3 regions of the Marinicrinis lubricantis genome follow, and region 2 is predicted to be linked to each of the others. Evidence: riboswitches for the same ligand, from Rfam matches in the RefSeq annotation. Region 2 holds a riboswitch; each other region holds the start of a gene.
The links. Region 2 has a riboswitch for thiamine pyrophosphate ahead of tenA (thiaminase II). Riboswitches for the same ligand answer to the same signal wherever they lie in the genome.

Region 1 (7,636 bases), on a different contig from region 2:
TTCCTGGACTCCTGCTGCACCCGCATTTCTTTCGCCTGCATATTCATCTTTCGTCCGCCTCCTATCAATGAATGGTTTGATCTCTTTCTGATTCCATCATATAAATCCAGCTCGAGGCTCACTATGACTTTTATCCTGCAGAATAGCAGGTTTGATGAATATTTTGTGAATTAATTCACAATATTTTGCCGATAAGAACACTGAAACTGGGTTCAGCTCAGCGTTCTTATGATTTTGGCAAGAAACAAATTACCAGGTGACATAGCCTTTCGATCCCGGCGTCGTGTTGTTCAGCATATCGATAACCGGTACCGTATAAGCAACAACGATGAGAAGAACGAGCAGGCCGACCCAAAGACCCCATCTTTCGAACAAGCGCGGAACCGGCTGAGCGGCGTCTGCCACCTCTCCAACAGGATATTCCGTATAACCTTTCGGCAGCTTGAACATCAGCAGGATGTTAACGACCATCAAAATCACTGCTGCGAACAAGATGGTTCCACCTACAGCCATAGCCACATGGTACGGCATCCAGCCAACAGCATCGGGATGGTCACTATAGGTTGTATAGGCCGTTCTTCTCGGAGAACCGAGCAAGCCGACCGTGTGCATCGATCCGGACATGAAGAACATTCCGATACACCAAAGAATGGTTTGAATGATGCCCAGCTTGTTCATTCCAGGCGTCAGCTCGCGGCCCATCATCGAAGGAATCAGCCAATACGTCATGCCGAAGAAGGTTAAAGCTACGCTGGTCGCTACCGTCAAATGAAAATGTCCCGTCACCCACAGCGTGTTATGAATGACCGCATTCATTTGGTTGGAAGCATTGATCAACCCGCCCGCACCTGCAGGAATGAAAATCAGCATCCCCATAAAAGGAGCAAAGAACCGCACGTCTTTCCAAGGCAGCTTCTTCACCCATCCGAATAAGCCCTTCGAGCCTCTCGCACGGCCGTTCATCTCAAAGCTTGCAAACAGAGAGAACGCCGTCATCAGAGACGGGATGACTACCATGAAGGTTAAGACAACCTGCAGGTATTTCCAAAACGGTGAAATCCCAGGCTCCATCAACTGGTGGTGGAAACCCACCGGAATCGAGAACAATAAGAACAAGACGAAGGAAAACCTAGCTAAAGCGTCGCTGAACACCTTGCCGCCGATTATTTTCGGAATACATACGTACCAGCACATATAGGCCGGCAGCAGCCAGAAATATACGAGCGGGTGCCCAAAATACCAGAATAACGTGCGGCTCAGCAATACGTTGACTTCATCGACCCAGCCGAGCGACCACGGAATTAATTGAAAGAGCACCTCAATCGCAACACCCAAGGTGGCGATGATCCACAACAGCATGACGGCGACAGACATGAATGACAATAAAGGCGACAATTTTCCTTTATGATGCTTTTTCCAATACCGATATTGATAAAAAATTCCCGCTCCGCTCACCCAGCTTCCTACAACAATCAGTACTAACGCAATGTAGAAGTCAACCGATGCCTGCATCGGAGCATAGAACGTGTACAGCACCGTGGCTTTATCCAGCAAAATCATCATCGTAGCGACAATGGTTCCGATGGACATGAGACCGAATCCGATCCAGCCTAAATTTCTTGCTACTGGCTGCAGCTCGCCGCCAAGCGTCTTGGCAACGGCTGAATATAAAAATCCTATGATGAAAAAGGTAGTGAACACAAGTGCCATGAACACTCCGTGTGCGGTAAGCAGCTGATAGTAACCAATTCCGGCAGGAAGCGTAATCGTCCCACCGCGTACGAGCCCCTGCAGCAGACCGGCTACGCCTCCAAGAAACAAGGCTGCGAAAGCAAAGCATATATGTGTTAGTACGAGCGCAGTATCCTCTTTATGAAACTTGTTTTGCTGTAAAATTACATCGGATGGCCTCATAATCTTCACTTCTTTCTGTTGTTCATATTTCGTACTCATAACCCCCATACGGTTTCAGTCCCTATTCCACAACGATCGTCGTATGCATGAATTCATGGCCGCCGCCGCAGTATTCATTGCACAGAATCAAATATTCTCCAGGCTCATTAAACATATGTTTGATATGGCTGACCTCTCCCGGAACGATCATCATATTCACGTTCGTCCCTGGAATTTGGAAGCCATGAACGACATCCGGTGTGGTAACTACGAACTCAACGGTTGACCCGGCAGGAACCGTCAGTGGATGATCTCCGGAATCATAGCCGAACGCATAGGCGGTCATGACCGCCTCATACTCCCCGTCACCCACCATGCGCAAGCCTGGATTGTCGAAGGGAGCCGTTTCTCTGACTTTCTCCGGGTCAATCGTATGGCTATGACTTGGCGGCTCTAGACCAAAAGCAAACGTAGAAATTCCTAAAATCACTAAAAATGCAACCAACATCGTAATCCCAAAGGTAAGCCAAATTTTCTCCAACTTATGAATATGCATCGTTTATCCCCCCATATTTACCCATTGCGCGCTATAAACAACATAAAAACAAGTACCCAGCTTAGGATCAAAAATCCTCCCAGCAGCATGACGGAAACGAAGGTTCCTTTGAGAGACGGTTCCTCTGTTTCGATCTGCTTCTTAGGCTCCATCGCTGCTTGAGACTGTCTGTCTCGCTCCGTTTTCAACTCTGTCATCGCTTACCCCTCCTCGTGAACCGCCGTTTTTTTACGACTGCTTCATTTGTACTCATTGTATTTTTCGAGACCTTACCGTACTGTGATGTTGCTCACATCGACAACGTGTTTTGTTTAACAAATCGTGAACATCGAATGCCTCCGTCTCAGATCGTCCCTGTGGCCGTCAGGGGTGTTCAATGTAGACAGTGATAGAAAAAATCAGTATAATAGGCTTTGTTTTCAAGTTTACGGGGGAGCTGGAATCGGCCGGCTGAGAGTGCGTCCCGTCAAGACGCAGACCCTATAACCTGATCTGGGTAATGCCAGCGTAGGGAGCTATTGGATCTCATCGATCCTTTTTGTGCAGCCGCACTTCCTACGGAAGTGCTTTTTTTGTGCGTTCTTTCACAGATAAGGGCTCTTACCTCGCTGAAATTGCCAAGACGAACATGAAACTTATAAAGGAGAGGGAGACTTTGAAGAAAAACAAATTATGGATGAAGGTATGGACGTTCGCCCTGCTGTCTGCTTTGGTCGTTGCAGGCTGCGGCAACAATGCAGGAGAGAACAATGGCACCTCAGGAAATCAAGCAGGCAGCGAAAATCAAGGGGATGCAGCAGCAAAGCAAAAAGTAACTGTCGTCCTCGATTGGACTCCAAACACGAATCATACGGGTCTGTATGTCGCAGAAGAACAAGGCTATTATGATGAAGCCGGATTGGATGTAGAAATTATTCAGCCTGGGGATGCTGGAGCGGCCAGTATGGTTGCGGCCGGACGTGCGGATTTTGGCATCAGCTATCAGGAAGAAATAACGATGGCTCGGACATCGAAGGATCCGCTGCCGATCGTTTCGATCGCCGCAGTGATCCAGCACAACACTTCTGGATTTGCTGCTCCAGCGGAGAAAGGAATTGTATCTCCGAAAGATTTTGAAGGGAAAACTTACGGAGGATGGGGCAGCCCCGTTGAAGAACAGGTTATGGATTCCATCATGCAGATGGAGCAAGCGGATGTCAGCAAGGTGAAAATCGTCGATATCGGCAACAGCGACTTCTTTACGGCAACGAAGAGAGACATTGATTTTGCGTGGATATTTTATGCCTGGACCGGCATTGAAGCGCAGCTCCGCGGAGAAGATATCCATATGATCTATGTGAAGGATTATTCCGAGAAACTAGATTACTATACGCCGACGATCATTACGAATGAAGCTTTAATAGACGAAAACCCTGAATTGATTAAAGCGTTTATGGAAGCCACCTCGAAAGGATACCAGTTCGCCATCGAGCAGCCGGAGCAGGCGGCGGACATCTTGATCGCTGCCGTGCCCGATCTCGATCCGGAGCTGGTGAAGGCCAGCCAAGAGTGGCTCGTCGATCAATATCAAGCCGATGCGCCGCGCTGGGGTGAGCAGAAGCAGGAAGTATGGCAGGGCTATGCCGACTGGATGATGGAGCACGGGCTGCTCGAGCAGGAGCTGGATGTAGACGCAGCCTACACGAATGAATTTTTACCGGAAGCCTGATTCGAAAGGGGAATTGTAAAAGTGGCCAACGCACTAGTCAGTATTCAAATCATTCCGAAAACACCTAACGGCGAGCAGGTCATTCCTTACGTAGACCGAGCGATTGAGATCATTCAGCAGTCCGGTGTCAAGCACGAGGTTCATCCATTGGAAACGACAATGGAAGGTGAACTGCATGAACTGCTGTCCATTATTGAACAAATGAACAAAGCGATGATTGAGATGGGATGTCCGAATGTCATTTCGCAGGTAAAAATCTACTACAATCCGGAAGGCGCCTCGATGGATCGATTGACGGAGAAATATAAATGAGCGGACATGCTAGAATCCCGCAATGGATAAAGAAAGGATGGCCGGCGGCAGCGACGGTCATCCTTCTGCTTATTCTCTGGGAATGGGGAGCTCTGCTAGGCAGGATCGAGCCTTATATTCTGCCAAGACCCAGTTCCATCTGGGAAGAATTCATATCCCAGCCTGGAAGGATCCTGCAGCACACTTGGGTTACCGTGCGCATTACGATCGCTGGGTTCGCCGTAGGAGCATTGCTCGGCATTATGGCATCCATTCCGCTTCATCTCGTCTCATGGATTCATAGCGCGCTCTATCCGCTCGTCATTATATCGCAGAATATCCCGATTATCATTATGGCGCCGCTTCTCTTTATTTGGTTCGGCTACACCTTAGTTCCTCATTTTATCATCATTAGCCTTGTTTGCTTCTTTCCCATCACGATGGCCTGCTTAAGCGGTTACCAGCAAACCGATGGGACGATGATAAACTATATGAAGATGTCAGGCGCTTCAAGGCTGCAGATTTTCACCAAGCTGGAATGGCCTTATTCCCTTCCTTTCTTATTCTCTGGCTTGAAAATCTCTGCCGCATACAGCGTAATGGGTGTCGTGATTGCCGAATGGTCAGCGGGTTCACAGGAAGGCATTGCTTCCTATATGAAAATCGCTCAATCCTCATTCCGCGTGGATCGAGTTTTTATTGGCTGTTTTATGATCATTATTTTCAGCTTAGTGATGGTTGGACTCGTATCATGGGCTGAGAAAAAGCTGCTGCGCTGGAAGCCGGATACAAGGAAATGAGGTGCAATCTACGCAATGAATTACAACCATGAAGCAAGCGGTGATCTGTGGATCGAAAATCTGGTCCAAACGTTTGAGCAAGATGGGAAGCCGCTTCATATCTTAAACGGCATCAACCTCCGTGTGAAGCACGGTGAATTTGTATCGCTTCTTGGTCCGTCAGGCTGTGGCAAAAGCACATTGCTCCAAAACATCGGAGGATTGCTGACACCCAAGTCTGGGCGAGTCATTCTGCAAGGAAAGGACATTACCGGACAAAAGGGCCATATCAGCTATATGCCGCAGCAGCCTGCTCTTCTTCCATGGAGAGATGTTCTCAGCAACGTCGTGCTGGGAAGTGAAATTGCTGGCGTGAAACGTTCGCAAATGAAAGCCAAGGCAGTGGAATGGCTGGAGAAAGCCGGATTAGCCTCGTTCGCTCACGCGTATCCGCACATGCTGTCCGGCGGAATGCAGCAAAGAGTCTCCTTCGTCAGAGCGATGCTCAGCCCCCAGTCTTTCATGTGTCTGGATGAGCCTTTCGGAGCCTTGGATGCGATTACCCGGCTTGAAATGCAGCAGTGGCTGCTGCAAATATGGGAGGAGCACCGTAAAACCGTGCTGCTCATTACGCACAGCATCGAGGAAGCGCTGCTTCTGTCGGATCGAATCTATGTCTTCTCGCCAAGACCGGCAAAGGTCATCCAACAACATTTGGTCCCGTTTGCCAGACCGCGCCGTGAAGAGCTCATATACAGCCATACCTTTAATGAGCTGAAATCTGATATATACCGCACACTGAAAGGAAGTATGGCGAGTGCACACGATCATTGACGCTCATATTCACTTGGATAAGTATACACAAGAGGAACGGCAATCCATACTGCTGGAAGCCAAGCAGCAGCAAGTAGCAGGCATGGTTGCCGTTTCGATGGATCTGGATTCCTGCAAAACCAATCAAATGCTTGCATTGCAGCACGGGAACGTCATCCTGCCTGCTTACGGTTTTCATCCGGAACAAGCACTCCCTGCAGACAACGTAATTGCCGATCTATTCGCATGGATTCGCCAGAACGCTGCGGATGCTGTCGCGATCGGCGAGGTGGGGTTGCCCTACTATTCGGCACTGGAAGCGAAGAGGCGAGGCAGCAGATTGGAACAGGCGCCCTATATCGAATTGTTAAAGCATTTCATCGAGCTGGCAAAGGAGCTGGACCTTCCTATCGTTCTTCACGCGGTATATGAAGATGCTGCCACCGCTTGCGGGCTTCTGGAGGAAGCGGGTTATGACAAGGCACACTTTCATTGGTATAAGGGGGATCCAGTCACGACGGAGCGAATGGCGAGAAATGGATACTATATCTCGTTTACTCCTGATATCGTGTATGAAGAAGAAATTCAAACCGTCGTAAAGCAGTATCCGCTGGATCAACTGATGGCTGAAACAGACGGTCCATGGCTATTTGAGGGTCCTTTTCTCGGCTCAGTGACACGTCCGGAGATGCTGCACCGCTCCATTCCTGTGTTCAGTAAGCTGACAGGATTAGAAGAACAGGTAGCGTACCGCTTATTATTCCGAAACACGAACTTGTTTTATCGCCTAAACAAACTGTAAAGTAATGACAAAAAAACGATATTATGTTACTATAATCCCATATTGTGTTAGTCTCATTTGACACGGTTTGTCAAAAACTGAACGAATGGACCCGTTACTTTTCAACTTTCAAAATACAGCTTATATGCGGCCATTTTGAATACATAGGCGCTGGCTGAACTCGCAGGAGCTTCGGCAGCCCTTTGAACGAAGGAGCTACAGCAGATGAAGGAAATACCAGCAAATCCCGTGGAACTGCTGAACTGGATAAGTCGCTGCGCATACTGCTCGGGGATAACTCCCCACCACAGCAATACGCCGATTCAATGCATAAAATTATCCGGCTCCCAATTTCCTATACACGTGAACCAGAAAACATGTCTTTCTTGTCCGGAATTTGAAAGCCCTTACACAAGTGAATGTGATCGGCAGCATTTCCGTCAAGAAACAGGCTGAATTCAATACTTTAATGAATCTAAATTTCCCTTGATAACGGCTGCTAAGCCGTTATTTTTATGTCACCTGTTGTTTTTTGACCTTAGATATGGCAAGATAATCGCATATCACATTCACGCCAGGAGTGAGTGCAGGGAATGAAGCCATTATTTAAACTATTGACGGAATTATCTTCACGAAGATGGGTCTCCCAATTCAGCGGCAAATTGGCAAAATCCGCTCTCAGCAAAAGGTGGATTCGCCGGTTCGCCAAAATATACGGCATTCACGTCGAGGAAGCGGAGAAGCCGATCGAAGCCTACGAAAGCTTAAACGACTTCTTTACCCGCCGTCTCAAACCAGGCAGCCGTCCCTTAGAT
Region 2 (7,636 bases):
TCGTCGGACCGTGGCCATGCCCCAGCTCCAGGCTGTGCTCAATCGCCAGCTGTACGTATTTTTTCGCGGTGATGATCGATTTCTTCGTATCTATTCCCTGCCCCAAGCATGCTGTCAATGCTGCCGAGAACGTACATCCCGTACCATGCGTGTGACGAGTCTGAATCCGGCGGCTCTGCATCATGAATGAACGGCCATCGGCGAAATACACCCGATCTGCGGCAATGTGTGAATCGCTCCAATGTCCACCTTTCATCACCAAGCATGCTGTACCGAGTGAGAGAATCCTGCGAGCTGCTTCCTCGATATGTTCCGCCGTCTGAATCCTCATCCCACTAAGGACTTCAGCTTCGGGCAGATTAGGCGTAATAACAGCTGCAAGCGGCAGCAGGTCATCCTTCAGCGCCTTCACGGCATCCTCTTGGAGCAGACTGGCACCGCCTTTGGCAATCATGACAGGATCGACGACGAGCTGAATAGATTGAGCCTGTAATACGTTCGCAACGGCCCGAATAATTTCCGCCGAGAACAGCATGCCTGTCTTGACCGCCCGAACCGGCAAATCCTCTAATACCGTTTCTAATTGCTGGCGTACAAACTCGGGACTCGCTGGGAATATCCCGCTTACCCCCAGCGTGTTCTGTGCGGTGAGGGCGGTAATCACCGACGTTCCGAAGACGCCTAGTTCTTGGAAGGTTTTCAGATCAGCTTGAATGCCCGCTCCACCGCCGCTGTCCGAGCCCGCAATCGTCATCACGACTTCCATCAGAACATCTCTCCCTGCGAGCGTGCATGCAGCTCATCCAAGACAGCAGACTGGAATGCGCCGAGTCCAGAAGCTCTGAGGTAAGCTGCTTCCGCGATTTGCTTATAGCAGGATAACAATGCCGACAAGTTCTCGAAATGATTGCCGCCCAAAGCAATCACTGCCGCACACATTGCACTGAGCAGACAGCCGGTTCCTGTTACTTCGGTCATCTGCTTGTGGCCGCCACGAATCCAGCGCTCCTCTGTTCCATCCGTAATAAAATCTTGTTCCCCCGTCACGATGAAGATGCAGTTGTATTGGCGAGCGGCCTGCTTAGCGGCAGATGGCACATCCAGTGAACCGTCCCCGCTGTCCACGCCCTTTTGCTGCCAGTCCTCCTTAGCAATTGCGGCCAGCTCTCCAATATTGCAGCGGACCACCGTAAATTTCACTTTATCCAGTAACGCGAATACCGTTTCCTTACGGTAATCCGTTGCTCCTGCACCTACAGGGTCCAGTACAACTGGAATATTAAGCTCGCCCGCACGTACACCCGCTTTCATCATCGCGGCGAATGTGTTGCTGTTAAGTGTTCCGATGTTGATCGATAAAGCGGACGCAAGCTGAACCATGCTCTCCACTTCATCTTCACCGTCGGCCATTACCGGAGAAGCCCCAATCGCTAATAATCCATTGGCTTGGAAGTTGGCTACCACATAATTGGTAATACAGTGAATCAGTGGATTTTGCTTACGAATTTGCTGCAAAATCATAAACTTCCACCTCTTTTCCCCAGTCTTCTAACGTCCAGGCCATCTCCCAGAACTTCCATTCGTAATAGCAGCTCTTCTTGAAATGCTGCTTCAACACCGTTCTTTTGGATGCCATCGATGGATCGGCGAACCGGTTCATCATATCGATCTGAACGAGTACGGAAGCCTCGTACTCTCTGCTGCTGTACAGCTGAATCCAATCCTCGTACAGCGAAACACCCGGTCGAGCATTCTTGTAATATTGACCGACTTCTAAATAGAGCCATGGACACGGCAATATCGCTGCGAAGGCTTCGCTAACATCCCCATTGTGTATAGCGCTGTACATATGGCTGACATAGTTGTAAGACGCCGGCGCCGCCTCAAACCCTTCGAATTCTTGTTCTGTCACGTTTAACTCTTGGAAGACGGAACGGTGCAGCTCTAGCTCCGCTTCGGTAATATATTTGGCCGTATTTAAGAAATAAATAAGATCCTCCTGCGACTCCGCTTTGGCTGCCGCCATTGCTAATACTTTGGCATAATGCTTCAAATAAAACGCATCCTGCATCATGTAAAAACGAAACTTTTCCAGCGGCAGTGTACCGTCCGCGATCCCCTTGACGAAAGGATGATCGATGCTTGCTTTCCAGTACAAATCGGTCTCTTTTCTAACTTCCTCACAAAAAGTCATACTGCACAGCCTCCCATGATTTGATGGGCGCAAGGAAAGAAATAGCCCTTTTATCGATTGCAGCGAGAAGTTCGCACTGCGTGATAAAAGGGCGCCTCATGAATCGATGGCTGACATAAGGTGTGTGCGTTTGAACATAAAAAAGCTCTTCCCTAACCGAGAAGAGCTTTGCACACACCATCACAGATTCATGTACTTTTGCTCCCTACGCTAGTGTTAACTAACAGGTTCAAAGGGTCAGGTTTTAACCTTCTCAACTCCGAAGAGTCCCCCTGCAAAACAATAAACCTATTCAATTGACTACACTTTAACAGAAAAAATTGAAAATTTCAATCATTTGGAAGAAACGATAGCATGCATCTTTTCGCTTCACATTTCTATTGACTCTCCCCTAATGGGAGACTTTATATTAGAAGGTAACGCTTCATGAGGAGGAAGTCACATGCAAAAGCAGAATGTTGCATTGGGTATACTATTAATGAATCTCTTTATTGCTTTTCTCGGTATTGGCCTTGTCATTCCGGTCACTCCGACGATTATGAATGAATTGCATATCTCGGGTACCGTTGTCGGATATATGGTCGCTTCTTTCGCCGTCACGCAGCTGCTCGTCTCACCGATTGCCGGCCGATGGGCGGATCGATTCGGGCGCAAGATCATGATTGTGCTTGGCCTGCTTTTTTTCAGTATTTCGGAATTATTATTCGGTTTGGGCACAAGCGTTGAAACCTTATTTGTATCCCGTATGCTGGGCGGAGTCAGTGCGGCCTTTATCATGCCCGCCGTAAATGCCTTTATTGCCGATATTACGACGATCCAGACGAGACCTAAGGCGCTTGGATATATGTCCGCAGCCATTTCGACAGGGTTCATCGTCGGTCCGGGGCTTGGCGGCTTTTTAGCCGAATTCCATTCACGGCTGCCCTTCTTCTTTGCTAGTGCGCTGGCAGGATTTGCTGTCATCTTGTCCTTGCTCACGCTTCGGGAACCAAATCGGAACCCAGAGCATACGGGCACAGACGGGAACACGAGGGGAATTCGTCGGATTTTCTCCCCCCTCTATTTTATAGCCTTTATGATCATTCTTATTTCTGCGTTTGGGTTAGCCGCATTCGAATCGTTATTTGCCTTGTTCGTCGATCATAAATTCGGATTTACGCCGGTAGACATTGCCGTCATCATTACAGGAGGCGCTATCGTCGGCGCCATCGTTCAAGTGACGCTGTTCGACGGATTAACGAAGCGGCTTGGAGAAATTCGGCTCATCCGTTACAGCTTGATCGCTTCAACATCGCTGGTATTCATTCTGACGCTCGTCAACTCTTACTTTTCCATTTTACTAGTCACGATGACGGTGTTTATCGGCTTTGATTTGATGCGTCCCGCTGTGACATCCTACTTAACAAAAATTGCAGGAAATGAACAAGGGTTTATCGGGGGAATGAATTCCATGTTTACAAGTATTGGAAATGTATTGGGGCCGATCGTGGGCGGAATCTTATTTGATATCGATTTGAACTATCCGTTCTATTTTGCTACGGTCTTGTTAGCTGTAGGAATCGGCTTTACGCTTGCCTGGAAAATGCCTGCACAACGAACGATTCACGTTCAGCAGGATACATTCCAGTAACCATTCGATTTATTTGCGTAGGGAAGTGGTTGCATGAAGGAAGCTTTATTTTCAATCGGTGAAGTGGCGAAGCTGGCTAATATCTCCATTAAAGCGCTGCGCTATTACGATCAAATGGGTCTATTTAAGCCGGCTTATGTCGATCCCGAGACCAACTATCGCTATTACCATGATTCACAGTTATATCATCTGGACTTAATCAAATCTTTAAGATATATCGGCACCCCCCTTGAAGAAATTAAAAAAGCTCAAGAGCTTAACAGAGATGAATTAATTGCATTTTTAACCGAGCAGGAAAACAAAGTTCGGGAGCAAATCGAGTTTTTATTAGACATTGAACAGACCATCTCTATTGTAAAGCGGCGGATGATGAAGCAGTTAGAAGACGATGTAAACGGGGAAGTGTATATTTCGAACGATGAAGAGATGCGGATTATAAGAGCCGATGCGGAGGGAATGACTCCCCTCACTTTGTTGAATGCCTCTTACAGCAAACTAATACAGTATATGGAGCTATCTCTAGGCTTTATTCACATGAGCTACGGTGCGACGTTTCCGTTTGCAGCATACGGCAACGTGGATGAAATCACATACCGCCACATCTTTACACCGGTTTTATCGGATAAACAAATTTCAACGATGACCCCCGATCTCGAAGTGATCACCATTCCGTCAGGCACGTACGCATGCATTTCATTTATTTTCTCGGTTGAGCACTATTTCGATCGTTTGCAGAAGCTTTTCAAGTACATCGACAACCACCAGTTCACCGTGCTTAGTGATATTTACGAATTCTTCAGTCCAATTCATTATTCACCGCGAAAACAAGAAGAATTCTTAGTGGAAATGAAGGTTCGTATCTTAGAACCATCCGAGTAAAGAAGTTCCACTGCCTGAAATAGCTTGATCATTTGAAAACCATCTAAACAGCGAATAAAAAAGGAGGTTCTCCAAGCCCGTCAGCTCTCAGAGAACCTCCTTTGAGTCCGCAAATTAGAAACAAGTAAAAGAGTTGATTTGTCTTAGACTCATTCCGAAATAGTTCCAACGAAAGCCGTTCCAACGAAATCCGGCAACAGAGTTGCGGCCAACGAAGACCGGATAAAACCAGAATTGTTCAAAGTTTCTTAACCATACATACGTGTATCGGAACAAACATCCGGCGATGCTTCCGGGATCAACAGCAAACGTTGCCTGCTGTGTTTGTGCGGGAGTATAGGACGGCGGGGGAGCAAGGGTCGCGCCGGTGCCAGGGCCCTGAGCTCCTGGAATTTGACCCGGGAATTGACCCGGTGCTCCAGGGAACTGTCCTGTTCCTTGCCCCGGCTGAGGAAACGGAATTGGATAGCGAGGCAATCCTGAAGCCTGCCCATACCATGCCCCTTCGGCATTATCCCCATATTGCGATTGAACTGAATCTCCGTTATGATACGCTTCCTGAGTTGATGGATGATGGTAATTCCAAGGAAATTGATTTGGATACATGAAGTAATCCCCTTTACGAATTGATCTCACCACATCCTATTCCGTAGTCACCCGCCTATCAACTTGTACGCCAAAAATGTGCATTTACCTACCTGCGTAACCACAATGATGTATTCGAAAGTCATCGCGGAGGCATCATGACGAATCCTGTTGCCCTCCGTGATTTAAGGACTTGAATGAGCTGGTTTTGCAGAGCGGCATGACAGGTTACCTCTATGATCACCTCACTCTTTCGGTTCGAAAAAACTTTGATTTTCGATTTATTCAGCGCTAATTCGATAATCAAACCCAACACGAACCCGCCGACTAAACCAAGCAATCCCCAAATGATCGGTCCCCAGTACAATACGAATCCGTATATGGCTCCCAAGACCGCAAAAATCGTAGAGCTCATCATAGCTCCGTCCAGAATACTTCTGCCATCAACCCGATGAATAGAATCAATAATACGTGTTTGAGATTCAAGGTTTTCCAGTGGCAATGCAACGATATTCCGCTGCGGGACGCCCAGCTTCTCTATATCATGGATCACCATTTCCACAAAGGGAGAATGATCAAATGTGGCAATGATTTTGTACGGTATCATTTTCGATTGTATTCTGATGTGCCAAGTTTGCAGCCCTCACTCTAAGATAACGTATTTGCTCAATATCATATAAAATATTGTTTTCATTTACCGATGTATAGGCCTGATAAATTGCAAAAGCGTACATTGAAGGTAAAAAAAGAAACCACTGCCAGTCTACAATTGCAGCCGCACTATTAAACTCCCCAAGGAACGAATAGAGAAAGGTGCGGACGGCCTCGGCCTTATAGCAAGACGTATATCCAAAAAGCCAAAACAAATGTGCCGACGATTGTACTGCCGCCATATAATTGCCCCAATCCGGGAGTAAAAACAGACCATGCCATTCCCACCCATGGCTTTTTCTTGTCGAGGATGACAATATCAAAAAAGCTCACATCAGATGGTGTGACAGGGGCATCTTCCACTTCAGCCAGTACGTGACTTTTACTGATCTCAACCGCACAACGGTAACTGTCCCAGATGCTGTATACATATACGGCCACATAAAGCAGAGCCCATTCTTGGTTCAATTGCGCCATTGCTTCCCCGAACCTGCCAAGAAAGGATAAGGCAATCCCCATGTTTAGATTGGACTGGCTGTTTACGACAAGTTCCCAGATGATCAATACGAAGCCATGCAGGTACTTCCCTATAAACATATGCCCAAATCCTGGGAAAGCAGCGGACCACCAAGCTGCAATCCAAGGCGTGCGGGGATATACCGAATTAATCCCAAATACAGATATTCCCCCTTTGGAATAACGTGCTCTTATGTTAGCTGATTGGAACCTCCGGTGCGGCATAGGTTATCTACTCCTGCGGCGTAATGTCTTCAAATAAGATAACCATTATTTACCTGTGCTATTCTGCCGAAGCCGCGTCGTAGTTTGCCGCGAAGCGGTGCAAAAAAAACTGCAGGCCAATCCATTCTTCATTGGATTGGCCTGCAGTTTAAAAGCCCCTTTCGTTCCCATGTAAAACAAAACCATCGAAACCAAAGATCATTTCTTCGATATGAATCTAACGGATATCCTCAAATTCCCTGGCGATTCTTTCAAAGGCTTCTTTTATGATCGGTCTTGGCGATGGAATGCAAATTCTTTGATGCTGTAAACCTTCTTCTCCAAACATACGGCCATCTTCTAAAAGTACGTTCGCTTTGTTATAGATGCGATCATGGACTTCTTCTGGTGAAATGCCATATTCGCTAAAATCCATCCACATGATATAAGTTCCTTCTGGAATGCTCACTTTGACTTTCGGCATCTTTTCTGCTAAGAAATTGACAACCCATTCCATAGTGCCGTCAATGTAATCTTTCAGTTGCTCTAACCAATCTTCCCCTTCATTGTACACTGCGATGAGAGCAGATATGGTAAATGGCGAAGCCAATTGAAAGCCCATTTCTTTTATGAATATTTTTCTAAGCTCTGGATTGGGGATAACCACATTGGTACAATGGAGACCTGCGACATTAAATGTTTTGTTAATAGCGGTTAATGTGATGATATGGTCAGCATGATCCACAACTTTTGCGATGGGTATAAAGGTTTGATCCCGTCTAATTAAATCGCCGTGTATTTCGTCCGCTACGATAAGGACACCGTTTTCCGCACAAATCTCAGATAATTTCTTAAGCTCGTCTACATTGAAAATTCTTCCTGTAGGATTATGAGGATTACACAAAATAAACATTTTCGTCTTTTCTTCTTTTGCTTTTGCTTCGAAATCCTCAAAATCAATAGAATAATACCCACTC
Region 3 (7,636 bases), on a different contig from region 2:
GCACATCATGGAATTTCAGCGGAAATCGGGAGAAAGGGCGGAATGGTTGAGCGGCACTGAAGTTCGGGCTCGAGAGCCCGGCTTGTCCGAAGCGGTCATCGGCGCGATGTGGATCCCAGAGGATGGACATGTGCTGGCACCGGAGCTCACACAAGCTTTAGCTGTCTCCGCCGGGGTGCTGGGCGCCGATCTGATGGAATTCACCGACGTGCGATCACTTGTGCTGGAGAACGGTCGTGCAGCTGGCGTTGTGACACAGCACGGTCTGATCGGCTGTGATCAGCTTGTCATCGCATCCGGGGCGCGGGCAGGAGAGCTGCTGGATCAGGCCGGTAGCCCGCTTCCGATCTATCCGGTTAAAGGAGAGTGTGTATCTGTCATCAGCAGACCTCCGCTCCTTACGTCCACGATTTTCTCGCACGGCTGTTATCTCGTACCGAAGCGGGGAGGGCGTATCGTCATCGGGGCTACGTCGACAGAGCATTGCTACGATAAACGTGTGACGGCCAGCGGCGTAGCGGTTTTGCTGGATCGAGCGAAGCGTCTCGTTCCCAATATCGTGAACGCGGAGTGGGAGAAAGCTTGGACCGGACTTCGCCCTCAGACGGAAGACGGGTTGCCTTACATCGGGGAGCATCCGGATTGGAAAGGCTTGTTCGTAGCCGCCGGCCATTACCGTAATGGGATATTGCTTAGTCCTGTGACAGGCAAGCTGGTGGCAGACCTGATGGAAGGCAAATCATGGGACATACCAATGGAAGCGTTCCGTCTGAATCGAAACCATGGAGAAAGGAAACAAGCGGAGGTGGTATGGTGAAATTACGGGTAAATGGCGACACGTTGGAGCTGCCGGATACAGTCGGTACAGTGTCGCAGCTGCTGAGTCATTTTGGATTGGACGGTAAGATCGCCATCGTGGAACTAAACGAACAGGTATTGGAAAAGTCGGGGCATGACGAGGCTCGGTTAACAGAAGGGGATCGTGTCGAAATCGTACATTTTGTAGGAGGAGGATAAAGGGATGTTGAAGATCGGCCCTTATGAATTTCAATCCCGGCTGCTGCTGGGGACAGGGAAGTTTCCAAACTATAAGGTGCAGAAGATGGCCGTCGATGTGTCGGAGACGCAGGTGCTGACGTTTGCGGTTCGGCGGATGAATATTTTCGAGCCGAGCCAGCCGAACTTTCTGGAAATGATCGATGTCAGCCGCTATAAGCTGCTGCCGAATACGGCGGGAGCGAAGACGGCGGAAGTAGCGGTTCGCATCGCGAAGCTGGCGAAGGCGTCCGGGCTGTGCGATATGATTAAGGTCGAGGTCATCGGTGACCCGAAGACGCTGCTGCCCGATCCGATTGAGACGCTTCGAGCGTCCGAGATGCTGCTGAGGGAAGGCTTCATCGTACTGCCTTATACGTCAGACGACGTGCTGCTGGCTAAGCGGCTGGAGGATCTCGGCGTGCATGCGATTATGCCGGGCGCTTCGCCGATTGGCTCTGGACAAGGAATTGTCAACCCGCTGAACTTGAGCCTCATTATCGAGCAGGCTCAGATTCCCGTCATTGTCGATGCCGGGATCGGCTCTCCAGCGGATTGCGCGACGGCGATGGAGTTGGGTGCGGACGGTGTGCTGCTCAATACAGCGGTATCCGGCGCTGCGGATCCAGTGAAGATGGCGCTGGCGATGAAGCTAGCCGTTGAGGCGGGCAGATACGGATATGAGGCAGGACGCATACCGAGAAAGCGCTATGCCACAGCTAGCAGTCCGATGGAAGGGATGATCACCTCTTGACCGATCGCTATTCCCGTCAAGAGCTGTTTGCGCCTATTGGTAAAGAAGGCCAGCAGCAGCTGCAAAGCAAGCATGTGCTGATCGTCGGTGCAGGCGCACTCGGCACCGGCAGCGCGGAAACCCTCGTACGCGCGGGGGTGGGGCATTTGACGATCGTCGACCGGGATTATGTCGAGTGGAGTAATCTGCAGCGTCAGCAGCTCTACGGCGAGGATGATGCAGAGCGGCGCCTCCCGAAGGCGGTTGCCGCGGAGCAGCGGCTGAGGCGCATTAACAGCAGCGCAGCCATTGACGCGATCGTCGCCGACGTCACGACGTCGGAGATTGAGGCGCTGACAGAAGGCGTCGATCTAATCATCGATGCGACTGACAACTTTGATACGCGGCTGCTGCTGAACGATATCGCGCACAAACGGCGCATCCCGTGGATTTACGGCGCGTGCGTCGGCAGCTACGGCGTTAGCTGCGCGATTGTGCCCGGCGAGACGCCGTGTCTGAACTGTCTGCTCGAGACCGTTCCGATTGGGGGCGCGACCTGCGACACGTCGGGCATCATCGCGCCAGCGGTACAGATGGTCGTCGCGCTGCAGATGGCGGAGGCGCTGAAGCTGCTGACGGGGAACAAGCGGGCGCTGCGCGGCAAGCTCGTCTCGTTCGACCTGTGGAGCAACCAGTATACGGCGATCGGCGTTGACCGCTTGAAGAAGGAGGACTGCGCCTCCTGCGGCAGCCAGCCGACGTATCCGTACCTTCAGGCTTCGAACCACAGCCGAACCGCAGTGTTGTGCGGACGAGATACGGTACAGATTCGGCCACCCGCGCCAGTGGAGCGTGATTTGGAGACGCTGGCGGAGCAGCTGTCCAGGCAGGGCGGAACGGTGCAGGGCAATCCATACTTAATCTCGTACACGATCGGGGCGCATCGGCTTGCAATTTTTCGCGATGGGCGGGTGCTTGTGCACGGTACGAAAGATGTCGCGGAAGCGAAAAGCTTGTATCATCGCTATTTGGGTTAATTAAGTCCTAGATTAAATAAGAGAAATCACTGAACAGATGACTGAATAGATCACTAATAAACAAGTGAATGAACAAAACACAGAACAAAACACTGAACTAATCATCGATGATCATCGGATTGGTCAACCATAACTGAATGTTTCTGCTAGGGGCGCCGAAAGGCTGAGATCGAACCAGGCAACGGCCGGTTCAGTCCCTTTGAACCTGATCTGGATCATACCAGCGTAGGGAAGCGGATCACATCGATAGGACTGCCATGCCATGCGGCTTGCGGACATGAGTACAGCGCTAAAGCTAGAGGAGAAAGCGAGTGCCGATATCGTTCGCAGGTGCAGAAAAGGCCGTCTTATGCGTAAGTGAAGCCATCTTCCTGTATGGGAGGGCGGCTTTTTTCGGTTGCAGCAACATAAGCAGCGGTGTAAGGGGGACATGGATAGCCACTTGACATCCGTACAGTGACCTGCGAAAAGAACATCAACACAGCGATCCAAACAATGAACATCAACATTGAAATTCACAAAAAACACCATATACATGCGCTAAAAAGAACATGTGATTCACTCACGTCATGACACCCCAGACACCGCCCGCCGGGAGCCGCACACAGTCCGGAAAAAAGAAACGGCCGAGTGGGACAAACATGACATATGCCTTATAACTCGTATCAACAAAGGAGTGTTGAAATGCTCTTCGAGCAAATTGAACGTGAAATCGAAGGAAGACAGGATGAACTGATTGCTCTCCTGCGCAGGCTGGTCGCCTTTCCGACCGTCAGTCCGCCGGCTAGGAATACGGCGGAAGCGCAGTGTTTTGTAGAAGCGTATTTACAGGAACTCGGGTTTGCAACGGACAGCTGGGAGGTTTTTCCCGGCGACCCGAACGTCGTCGGAGTATTGAAAGGGACGGACTCCTCCAACTATCAGAGCTTGATTCTCAATGGACACATGGATGTAGCGGAAGTTGGGGACAGCAGCGGCTGGACGCATCCTCCTTTCGAAGGTGAGTTGACGGAAGGGCTGATTTACGGGAGAGGGGTCGCCGATATGAAGGGCGGTCTGGCCGCTTTGCTGTTTGCCATCCGCATCGTGCGTGAGCTTGGGATCGAGCTGAAGGGCGATTTGCAGCTGCAGTCGGTGATCGGCGAGGAAGCGGGCGAGGCGGGGACATTGTCCTGTCTGGAAAGAGGATACACTGCAGACTTTGCGGTCGTGGCCGATACGAGCGATCTGCACATCCAAGGTCAAGGGGGCGTCATTACCGGTTGGATTACGGTGCAGAGCAACGAAACGCTCCATGATGGGATGCGCTCTCGAATCATTCATGCCGGAGGCGGGGTTAGCGGAGCGAGTGCAATTGAGAAAATGGCAAAGATTATTGGCGGTCTCCAGGAGCTGGAACGGCACTGGGCCGTCATGAAGAGCTATCCCGGATTTCCACCGGGGATCAATACGATAAATCCCGCTGTCATCGAAGGCGGTCGGCATGCTGCCTTTATCGCGGATCGCTGCAGGCTGTGGATTACCGTTCATTTTTATCCGAACGAGTCATCCGAAAGCGTCACCCGCGAGATTGAGGAGCATATCGCACATGTCGCGGGCGCGGATCCGTGGATGCGCGAAAATCCGCCGCAATTCCATTGGGGCGGAAAATCAATGATCGAGGATCGGGGCGAGATTTTCCCTGCGCTCGAAATCGATCCGAAGCATCCCGGCACGCGTCTGCTGCGGGAGACACATCGGGCGTATGTGAAGCAGGATGCGGTTGTCGGCATGTCGAGATCGGTGACCGACGCGGGCTGGTTCGGAGAGGCGGGAATACCGGCGGTGATCTATGGCCCCGGAAGGCTCCAGGATGCCCATGCGGTGGATGAGAAGCTGGAGCTGAAGCAGCTCATCCTCTATACGCAAATCATTGCGTCGTTCATCGCGGGGTGGTGTAATGCGCGAAAAGGAGAAGAAGGATGACTTTTTCAGCGCCAATCCAGAGTCTTGTTCAGCAACTCGGCATAATCGCTAAGGAGCGGGAGATTGAGCGCTATAGGAGGGATTGGGCAGTGGCCGTTAAACTGGAACAGGTAAGCTTTACGTACGGGGAAAAATCCGAAGACACCGCTGTGCTGCGGGATATGAACATGCATGTACCGCGCGGCGAATTCGTTTCGCTGCTGGGCAAGAGCGGCACAGGCAAAAGCACCGTCTTTAAGCTGATTGCGGGGTTGATTCAGCCCAGCAACGGGCAGGTGCTGGTCGAAGGTGAGCCCTGCGAAGCCGGACGCGTAGGCTATATGCCGCAAAAAGATTTGCTGCTGCCTTGGCGAACGGTTCTTGGCAATGCGATGCTCGCCTGCGAGTTGTCCGGCGGGGACCGCAAGCTGGCCAAGAGCCGGGCACTGGAATGGATGGCTCGCATCGGCCTGGAGGGCTGTGCTGACGCTTATCCGCACGAGTTGTCGGGAGGCATGAGGCAACGGGCGGCATTTTTGCGGACGATGATGACCGATAAAGATGTGCTCCTGCTCGACGAGCCGTTCGGTGCACTCGACGCATTGACGAAGCGGGAAATGCACCTGTGGCTGCTGTCTTTCTGGGAGCAGATGCAGCGGACGGTGCTCTTCATCACGCACGACTTGGAGGAAGCGGTGCTGCTCAGCGATCGGGTCTTCGTGCTTCAGGCAAATGGCGCGGGGCAGCCGCAGCAGCTGCGTATCGACCTGCCGAGACCGCGCAAGCCGGAGCTGGTACATACGATACAGATGCTGGACTATCGCAAGCGATTGGAGCGGATGATTTATGCGCAGCATGATTAAACACTGGCTTCACATCTATGGCTATGCAGCAGCCTTTGCTGCACTCATAGTAGCGCTTTGGGAAGCCTGCGTTCGTCTGGACTTCGTCCCGTCTTTCATTATTCCGGCGCCTTCACAAATCGCTGTAGCCATATGGATCGACCGGCATCCGCTGTTTGCCGTTCACTTGCCGGTAACGCTTGGCGAAGTGCTGCTGGGTCTAGGGTTATCTGTCGGAGGAGGCGTACTGCTTGCGATTCTAATGCATCTGTATCGTCCGGTTGAACGGATGCTGTACCCGCTTGTCATCGTCTCCCAGACGATTCCGATCATCGCCATTTCGCCCGTCTTTATTTTATGGTTCGGCTATACCGTATGGAGTAAGGTCGCGGTGACGATTTTGATCGCTTTTTTTCCGGTTGTCGTGAATACATATGACGGATTAAGGCAGGGAGACAAGGAATACGGAGAACTGCTTCGCACGATGGGGGCAAGCCGCCTGCAGCTGCTCACGAAGGTACAGATTCCGATGGCGCTGCCGTCGTTCTTCTCTGGCCTGAAGCTGGCGGTCGTATTCAGCGTGATCGGCGCGACCATCGGGGAATGGCTCGGAGCCAGCGCGGGACTCGGCTACTTCAGCCGCAGAATGTCATCCAGCCTGCGGGCGGATGAATTGTTTGCGGCTGTGGTGCTGCTTTCGCTGCTGGGCATGCTCTTATTTGGATGGGTGTCTTTATTGGAAAGGCGTATGCTGCGCAGAACAAATATACAAAGGAGAGGACGATCAAAATGAAAAAAAATATCATGATTTTTGTTTCCGTTATCGGGCTGCTTGCGGTGCTAGCGGGCTGTTCTTCCAAGGAGGCCAATAAGAACAATGGAGAAGCGGCTGCAGGTGATGAGCCGCTTCGCAAGGTGAGTGTCATGCTGGATTGGTATCCGAATGCGGTGCACTCCGGGTTGTATGCGGCCATTGAGCAGGGCTATTTTGCGGAGCAGGGCTTACAGATCGAAGTGCAGATGCCTGCAGATACGAACGATCCGCTTCGATTGGTTGCAGCGGGCAAAGTCGATTTAGCGTTAAGCTATCAGATGCAGGTGCTCATGGCTCGCGCGGAAGGGATCCCTGTGCAGTCGTTGGCGGCGCTCGTTCGTCATCCGCTGAATTATTTATTAGTGCCGACAGGCAGCGGGATTCAGTCGCCGAAAGATTTAGAGGGGAAAACGGTTGGATATCCTTCTATTCCAACCAACGAAGCGATCATTCAAGCGATAGTGACGGCTGATGGCGGCGACTTTTCGAAGGTAACGATGACCGACGTCGGCTGGGATTTGATCCCTGCGCTGGCGACGGGACAGGTTGATGCGCTGATCGGCGGATACATTAACCATGAACGCATTCTTCTAGAGAAGGAAGGACATGAAACGCTCGCGATCAATCCAGTAGACTATGGCGTTCCGGATTTTTATGAGCTGGTGCTGGCAGCGAGCGAGGAAGGTGTGGGGAACGATCTCGATGTGTACAAGAAGTTTTGGCAGGCGATGATCAAGGGACAGCAGTATGTGGCAGAACACCCGCAGGAGGGCTTGGGCATTTTGCTTGCCCATGAGAAAAGCGAATCTCCGCTGGATGAAGAGATCGAGGAGAAAAGCTTGGAAATATTGCTGCCGCTCATGGATGCAGGCGAGCGTCCCTTCGGTTATCAAGATCCGGCATCTTGGCAGGAGGCGGCCCAGTGGCTGCTTGATCACGGCGTGATTCAGCAGGCCGTTCCATCTGATGAAGCGTTCGTAAACCTAGTAGAGTAAAATATAGTCTCTTATGGCAGCAAGTCGCTGTAGACGGCGATTTGCTGCTTTTTTGGCTTCATAAAATCGATAAGCTGCACTCACCTGGATGGAAGATTCTTATATGAATCTGCGGTCGTTTCTTATATATCAAACCGTTTGAAAACGCTTTATAATTTGGGTTGTGAGGATTTACCATTTGATATCCCGGGAGCGAAAATAGGTAAACCATCTTATTCGAAAAGGGGACGGTAAAG

Region 1: it holds a riboswitch for thiamine pyrophosphate, as region 2 does, so the genes downstream of both, ACFPXP_RS20275 (ABC transporter substrate-binding protein) here and tenA (thiaminase II) in region 2, are expected to answer to the same signal.
Region 3: it holds a riboswitch for thiamine pyrophosphate, as region 2 does, so the genes downstream of both, ACFPXP_RS10195 (acetylornithine deacetylase) here and tenA (thiaminase II) in region 2, are expected to answer to the same signal.

Annotation. Positions count from the first base shown of each region.
Region 1 covers NZ_JBHSQV010000184.1:70,313-77,948, forward strand. Annotated here, with positions in the region: gene adhE (bifunctional acetaldehyde-CoA/alcohol dehydrogenase) at 1-41, opposite strand, end outside; gene ACFPXP_RS20260 (b(o/a)3-type cytochrome-c oxidase subunit 1) at 250-1,914, opposite strand; gene ACFPXP_RS20265 (cytochrome c oxidase subunit II) at 1,976-2,449, opposite strand; gene ACFPXP_RS20270 (cytochrome c oxidase subunit 2A) at 2,467-2,646, opposite strand; TPP riboswitch at 2,869-2,980, shown strand; gene ACFPXP_RS20275 (ABC transporter substrate-binding protein) at 3,126-4,157, shown strand; gene ACFPXP_RS20280 (MTH1187 family thiamine-binding protein) at 4,179-4,469, shown strand; gene ACFPXP_RS20285 (ABC transporter permease) at 4,466-5,248, shown strand; gene ACFPXP_RS20290 (ABC transporter ATP-binding protein) at 5,264-6,061, shown strand; gene ACFPXP_RS20295 (TatD family hydrolase) at 6,045-6,842, shown strand; gene asd (archaetidylserine decarboxylase) at 7,415-7,636, shown strand, end outside.
Region 2 covers NZ_JBHSQV010000150.1:18,824-26,459, forward strand. Annotated here, with positions in the region: gene thiD (bifunctional hydroxymethylpyrimidine kinase/phosphomethylpyrimidine kinase) at 1-766, opposite strand, end outside; gene thiM (hydroxyethylthiazole kinase) at 766-1,521, opposite strand; gene tenA (thiaminase II) at 1,499-2,194, opposite strand; TPP riboswitch at 2,380-2,478, opposite strand; gene ACFPXP_RS11765 (MFS transporter) at 2,637-3,824, shown strand; gene ACFPXP_RS11770 (MerR family transcriptional regulator) at 3,858-4,703, shown strand; gene ACFPXP_RS11775 (hypothetical protein) at 4,818-5,309, opposite strand; gene ACFPXP_RS11780 (hypothetical protein) at 5,431-5,895, opposite strand; gene ACFPXP_RS11785 (hypothetical protein) at 6,120-6,680, opposite strand; gene ACFPXP_RS11790 (MalY/PatB family protein) at 6,898-7,636, opposite strand, start outside.
Region 3 covers NZ_JBHSQV010000134.1:1,657-9,292, forward strand. Annotated here, with positions in the region: gene thiO (glycine oxidase ThiO) at 1-817, shown strand, start outside; gene thiS (sulfur carrier protein ThiS) at 811-1,017, shown strand; gene ACFPXP_RS10185 (thiazole synthase) at 1,022-1,789, shown strand; gene ACFPXP_RS10190 (thiazole biosynthesis adenylyltransferase ThiF) at 1,786-2,805, shown strand; TPP riboswitch at 2,944-3,054, shown strand; gene ACFPXP_RS10195 (acetylornithine deacetylase) at 3,454-4,770, shown strand; gene ACFPXP_RS10200 (ABC transporter ATP-binding protein) at 4,767-5,612, shown strand; gene ACFPXP_RS10205 (ABC transporter permease) at 5,596-6,384, shown strand; gene ACFPXP_RS10210 (ABC transporter substrate-binding protein) at 6,381-7,400, shown strand.